One region of the Shewanella sp. 10N.286.51.B7 genome, then DNA from elsewhere that is predicted to be linked to it. Evidence: predicted binding sites of a transcription regulator. Region 1 holds the regulator's gene; each other region holds the start of a gene.

Evidence for each region. The regulator LexA, encoded in region 1, represses DNA repair genes until DNA is damaged. The targets are predictions, from matches to a motif close to TACTGTATNNNNATACAGTA.
Region 2: a site for LexA is predicted at 1,167-1,186, ahead of dinG (ATP-dependent DNA helicase DinG). Genes of this name have one in related genera too.
Region 3: a site for LexA is predicted at 1,416-1,435, ahead of dinB (DNA polymerase IV). Genes of this name have one in related genera too.

What each region holds. Positions count from the first base shown of each region.
Region 1 is NZ_MCUF01000020.1:10,489-12,773, reverse strand. Features, by position in the region: gene plsB (glycerol-3-phosphate 1-O-acyltransferase PlsB) at 1-415, opposite strand, end outside; gene lexA (transcriptional repressor LexA) at 834-1,451, shown strand; gene BCU84_RS03510 (SulA-like leucine-rich domain-containing protein) at 1,448-1,954, shown strand.
Region 2 is NZ_MCUF01000045.1:43,633-45,917, forward strand. Features, by position in the region: gene BCU84_RS13445 (DNA polymerase II) at 1-1,001, opposite strand, end outside; gene dinG (ATP-dependent DNA helicase DinG) at 1,237-2,285, shown strand, end outside.
Region 3 is NZ_MCUF01000040.1:16,753-19,037, reverse strand. Features, by position in the region: gene BCU84_RS12615 (aminoacyl-histidine dipeptidase) at 1-207, shown strand, start outside; gene dinB (DNA polymerase IV) at 281-1,378, opposite strand; gene BCU84_RS12605 (methyl-accepting chemotaxis protein) at 1,638-2,285, shown strand, end outside.

The DNA.
Region 1 (2,285 bases):
TGTCATCTTCCTTACCAGGAATACGTCCCCAATAAAGGCTAACAGGCACCAACTGAATATCTAACTCTTTATTCTTTTGATGTAATTCGAGTAGTTTGGTGAAATTGGCGACAAATTTCTCACCACTGTGGCGCTTGCCAAATAGCGGCTTACGTCCTTCAACACAGACAATTCTTGGGGTATTTAAACCATCAACATCCAGTCTTTCATAAGGACTTGGTAAGCCAAACTTAGCCGACATTTCATGCAAAGCAGCAATGTCACTCAGCGACTCTGTCTTCATGACATAGACCACTGGCTTTTCTGGATCTAGATTTAAGTCAGCGAACGGATCTTCAGGCACAACAACACTGTGTACCATTAATTTCTGAATCCAACGCAACGATTTAGCAATGATAGAATCTGGTTTTAGCATGAGTATTCGCATTATCTACAACGATTTATTGCGCATAGGATACCAGAATCTAGATGGGATTCACTAACCTGCTTATCTGTATTTAACAATTGAGCAGCAATATGAAGGCCATTAGCTGAAAATAATTAAGCAATTCCAACGCTGATTTATGCTGGACGAAATGCATCAACAGTACTGTATAAATATACTGTATCGACCTAAAACCTCTCTGTTAAGTACTAATATTAAAATTAGTACTAATAAAAAGCACACATCCCCCAAAACAGTCAAGAGATTGATTTATATAAACTAAAACCCAATGCCACATAATAAAAACAACAATAAACCAGCAGATACCATAAATTTCATTGGTTAATACTTGCGCGACCAAAGATACTGTATATAATGACAGTCACTGTATAAAAAAACAGGAATCAATATGAGACCTTTAACGCCACGACAAGCTGAAATTCTAGAACTAATTAAATGTAATATTGCTGAGACAGGTATGCCACCGACTCGTGCAGAAATTGCCACTAGATTAGGCTTTAAAAGTGCTAACGCTGCCGAAGAACATTTAAAGGCGCTGGCGAAGAAAGGCTGTATCGAAATTATTCCTGGTACTTCACGCGGAATCCGCATGATTCAGGAAGAAGAGGAAGTTGAAGAAGGCCTCCCTCTTATCGGACAAGTTGCAGCAGGTGAACCTATTCTTGCGCTGGAACATGTTGAACAATACTTCCAAGTTGATCCTGAAATGTTCAAACCAAATGCTAATTTCTTACTACGAGTTCGTGGCGACAGTATGAAAGACATTGGCATTATTGAAGGTGACCTATTAGCTGTTCACAAAATGCAGCAAGCTAAAAATGGTCAGGTGGTCGTCGCTCGTGTAGATGATGACGTCACAGTTAAACGTTTTGAAAAGAAAGGCAACGTTGTTTATCTGCACGCAGAAAATGAACAATATTCGCCGATTAAAGTAGATTTAACATGCCAGAGCCTGACAATTGAAGGGCTTGCAGTTGGCGTTATCCGAAATGGAGGTTGGTTATGAACACATTATTAGGTAATGCACCACGTCATCCAGGCTTATGGGTCGATATGACATCAACAACTGCGCCAGTTAAACAAGGCATTGAAACTAAGCAAAGTGCCAACCAAGGCTTAACTGAGTTAACCCAGTTGTGCAGCCATTTGGCCATTTTAAGCCAGCAAGGTCGTTGGATTGTACTGATTAATCCTCCGCATATTGGCTATAAACAAATATTGGCTAACGCTAACGTTCGCATGGATCGTGTTTTACTTGTTCACACTAAAGATGAAGTAGAAACGCTTTGGGCGATGGAAAAAGCACTAACAAGTGGTACTTCCAGTGCCGTTATTACTTGGACTACACCACTAGATGCGCGTGATAATCGACGCATTCAATTGGTTGCTAAAGGCGCATTAGCACAAGGTGTCATCATTGAAGATGTAAATACTCACTTACATGATGAACATATGGGTGCCAATACTTCTGTAACACCAACAAGCTTAAATTTATCTGCTTTTCACTAAACAAATCTCTCTTTAAAAAGCCCTTCATTTATGTGAAGGGCTTTTTTTTGCGCCTTTTTTCAGCAAATTAGATGATAAAGTGATCTTGATCAATATTTAATCTCCAAGTAATGTAGTTAACAAGAGAGTAACAATTTGCTGTCACTCTTGAGTTTATAAAATGATAAAAAGCTACAAAACGCTGTAAAGATTGTGCTGGTACCATGCGGTATAGAAAGCCTTGAATAAAAAGCGTCAATTTAAGAATTGAAAAGTTCAGTATTAGGTACAAGTGTGGCCACCATAAACCAATAGAATAATCGAGTATTGATACTCGCAGCCACCGTGTACT
Region 2 (2,285 bases), on a different contig from region 1:
ACAACCCTTCCTGGTAAAGACAGCGTTTCTGGTCTGAATTTATCTTCAACTTTCCATGACAATTCTGTACCACCACGACCGATTAACAAAGGAATTCGATGATACTGACAACGCCTATATAGAAGTGCTAAATCAAAGGTAACCACTGCCCAGCCAATAATAATGTCAGGATCATATTCATTGAACCAATGAATTAACTGATGGATTAATGCCACTTCGTCATCAACCCATTGAATATATTCAACGCTATCATCAGACTCATTAATCTCATAAGCGTCAAAATCAGGTCGACCAAGCATAATGACTTTTTTATATAAGGGGCTTTGATTATCAAGTGCTGATTGAGTGCCATATAATCCAACTGAGTACAACTCTCCAGATGGGCTGCATTCAAAATCCAGTGAAATCATTGATAATGGAATGGCTAAATCTGCCTTTCTTGTTTTGAATGCTGCATAGCATGCTAGTGGGTCATTCGAATGGCTAGCACTTGCAAAAGTAGCCCCCTCAGTCAGTGATAAAGGTGTTTCTGCATTGCTTGAGTCAGCAGAAACAATGAACTCTGCATCTAACGCAATAAATCTCTCAATAAGATAACGTTGCTCTGCCCTTATATCGGCTTCATAGATCTCGATTCCTGCATCATTGGCAATTCTGAGCAATTGCTTCTGTACTGTCGTTGACTTTAAATAGATGCATGAAACAGCTTGATGCTTAAAGTTTTTTAAACTGATAGGCTCAATACGTATACCTGAATTGAAATGACCGAGAATCAATTCACTGTCACTTTGTTTACAAAAACAGATAACTTCAGCTTGTTCTAGTTCAATGAGTGCCGGTCCTGTTTCTGTTTTTATATAATATTGCAGCATTAATCGACCGTGACGATAAGTCGCATGTCTAGTCAGCACCCTTCCTTTAATCGAAAGTAAAGCATCATTGTTAGTTTTAGTGCTAGTGCTAGTGCTAGTATCAGTGCCTATTGAATTTTGTATTGTCATCTACAATGTTGCCCTGAAATCGTCTGTTTATGCATGATTAACCTATCGTTGGGGCAAATAAGTATTTTCAGTTAACTAAATAAACTTATCTTTACCACTAAATTACTTACCTGTGTCGTTAAAGACGCTATAAACGTTCGATTATTTATTCCGAACATTTAAAATCACTGTTATTATGTACAGCATATACCAGCAAATAAAGAATTAGTAAGTAAAGATTACTAATGGGCCATACATGTTAACGGATCATATTAAAACTCAGATCCGCACTATCTATAAAGATATTGCGACTGCGATGCCAAATTTTCGTTCTCGTAGAGAGCAAAACTACATGGTGGCTGAAATATCTAAAACATTAGCTGGTGATTATGATAAACATCGCAGGATCATGGTTTGTGAAGCTGGTACCGGTATTGGTAAATCTCTTTCTTATATCTTAGGTACTATTCCACTTGCATTAGCCAGCAAGAAAAAAGTATGTATTGCTACCGCAACGGTGGCCCTTCAAGAGCAATTATTGCACAAAGACCTGCCTTTTTTTTTACAGCAATCAGGTGTCGACTTTAAATTTGGTCTCGTAAAAGGCAGACAGCGCTACGTTTGCCTAGCAAAACTTGCAGCAATGATTGGTCCAGAAGACACATCACAATTAGCAATGTGGCAAACCAAACCTGACCAAAGTCAAATAGACTTACTAAAAGTACTGCATCAAGATTTTCAGGCAGGTAAATGGAATGGCGAAATTGATACTTTAGAGCAACCATTACCAGATTTCTTATGGCAACAAATTTGTTGTGACAAGCACAGCTGCCATCGTCAAATGTCCAGTCACCACAACTGTCCATTTCATAAAGCGCGCGAAGACGTAGAAACTTGGGACGTATTAATTGTAAACCACAGTCTACTATTTGCTGACTTAGAGCTTGGAGGCGGGGTGATTTTACCTGAGCCTGAAGATATGTTTTACGTTATTGATGAAGCCCATCACCTGCCAACCGTTGCCAGAGACTTTTCCAGTGCGCAAGCCACACTAAGAGGAGCCAGTGACTGGTTAGAAAAAGCCTCGAAAACTTGCTCAAAACTGCAAAATCAACTTAAAACGACTCATATCATTGCGCCAGTACAAGCCATGCTTGACCATATTGGCGATTTAGTGACTCAACTTAATCAAGTGGCGCATTTTTGCGATACGCAACCTAAATTATTTGCTAACCCAGAAACTCGATTACGTTTTGAAAATGGCAAATTACCAGAGTCATTACTAATACAGGCCGAAAATTTAGC
Region 3 (2,285 bases), on a different contig from region 1:
TACAAAAAAGATCCAACCATCATGGTAATTCATGCGGGTCTTGAGTGTGGATTATTTAAAGAGCCTTATCCAACAATGGATATGGTTTCTATTGGCCCTACCATTCGTTATCCACATAGCCCTGATGAAATGGTTAACATCACAACCGTTGGCCAATATTGGGAACTGTTATTAGCAGTGCTAGAACGTATTCCTGCTAAAGGTTAATAAACTTAATCAGTACAAGACTAAAAGGCTGCCAATGGCAGCCTTTTTATTTGAATGGCGACCTTAAACTCTATTAGAAGTTTAAGTCCAGTTGCTCGCTATGCGTTAATGCCCCTTGAGACTCACTTGTTGAATGGCTAGCATCAGCCACAATATCAGCCAGTCCGACAGAAACACCCACTAATCGTATTCCTCTTCCATTTGACCGCTCTAGGGCTTGTGCCAGTAGGTCTTGAAACATGTTCACTGATATCTCGTCACTGCGATGTTCAATGGTGGTTTGTTTAAAGTCATTAAACTTCAACTTCACCACTTGTTTATGTATTTTTCTATCTTTAGCACTGCGGTTGACTCGGGCCAGCAACTCTTGAATCAACTGCGGCATCACATTATTACATTGCTCAAGAGTAAAAATATCCTGAGCCAGTGTGGTTTCGACTCCCACAGATTTACGAACTCTATTCGGGCTTATTTGACGATTATCGATACCTTGGGCTCGCTCTATTAATACTCGGCCAAATTTACCAAATCCCGCTATCAACTTTTCTTTTGGGTAATGTTGCACATCTTCACAGGTGTTTAAGCCTAATGCAGCTAATTTAGCAGAAGTCACTTTGCCTACACCGGGAATTTTATTTAAGGTTAACGGTTTTACAAACTCAGCAATGGCACCAGGAGGGATAACATATTGACCATTGGGCTTATTCAAATCTGAAGCAATTTTGGCAAGAAACTTAATCGGTGCCACACCTGCTGATGCAGTCAGCCCAGTGACCTCAAATATTTCCTGGCGAATGGCTTGTGCAATCAAGGTCGCACTGCCCTTACATTGCTCACAATCTGTGACATCAAGGTAGGCTTCATCTAATGACAGTGGCTCGACTAAGTCGGTATAACGGTGGAAAATTTCTCTAATTTGAACAGATACAGATTTATATACATCCATTCGACCGGGGACTAGGGTAAGGTCGGGGCAAAGCTTAAGCGCGTGATAACTCGACATAGCAGAACGTACGCCAAACTCACGAGCCTCATAATTACAGGTACTAATAACCCCTCTGCGATCGCTTCGACCACCCACAGCAAGCGGTTTGCCGAGCAGCTCAGGAAAATCGCGCATTTCCACTGCGGCAAAGTAACAATCCATATCGATATGAATAATTTTTCGCATAGACAAAAAACTAAATAGCAAATACACATCCCAATAGTACTGTATATAAAAACAGTACACAAGAAATCAAGCCACCTCAACGTAAAAGAAACGATTACATCCCTATCATTGAATCGATTTCAATTGTTTAAACTCATAAAGTAACAATAAAAATGTTCAATTAATGTCACTAGAAGTTAAAATAATTGAGCAAGATATCATTTTTACCTCCACCTAATGATTATCATATAAACCTATAATAATACAAATAGGTAACCAAATGAAACAATTAGGTTTTAAAACAAGTATATTGTCTGCCATGAGCTTTCTATTGGTGCTTTCACTGTTGATTTATGGCTGGGTTGCTCATAGCTTACTTAAAGATCAAATCACTAGCGCACTCACCCAAGAAATTCATAATACCTTAAAGCACAAAGTTTCAGACATTCACACAGCATTTAATCGAACTACTGAGGCTGTGACTGAACTTGCACATCTTTATAGTCAAGGTGAGATAGGTGATAACCATGTTGCAATGACAAGGTACACCGCTCAATTAGGTGGGGTATCTAAAGTCATAATCGGTTTTGATGATGGCTCATCATTTGTTTCCAAAGAATCTGAGTCGTTTCCGAATGGTGTTGGGTTGTTAGATAAATATGATCCAAGAACACGCCCTTGGTACCAAACAGGAAAAGGTAGCTCATCATTAACTTTAAGTGACATTTTTTTTACTCGGACTGATGCTGTTCCAATGCTTGGTGTCATGCATGCGATAGATAACGGTATTATTATGGCCGATCTCAGGTTTGATGAACTGCAACAAGAATTAGATGATTTACATAAAATCAATGGGGCATCTGGATTCATTATTGATAAGCAGGGGTTAGTGCTGGCATCTAACTCGATTTTGATTGAACAAAAGCAG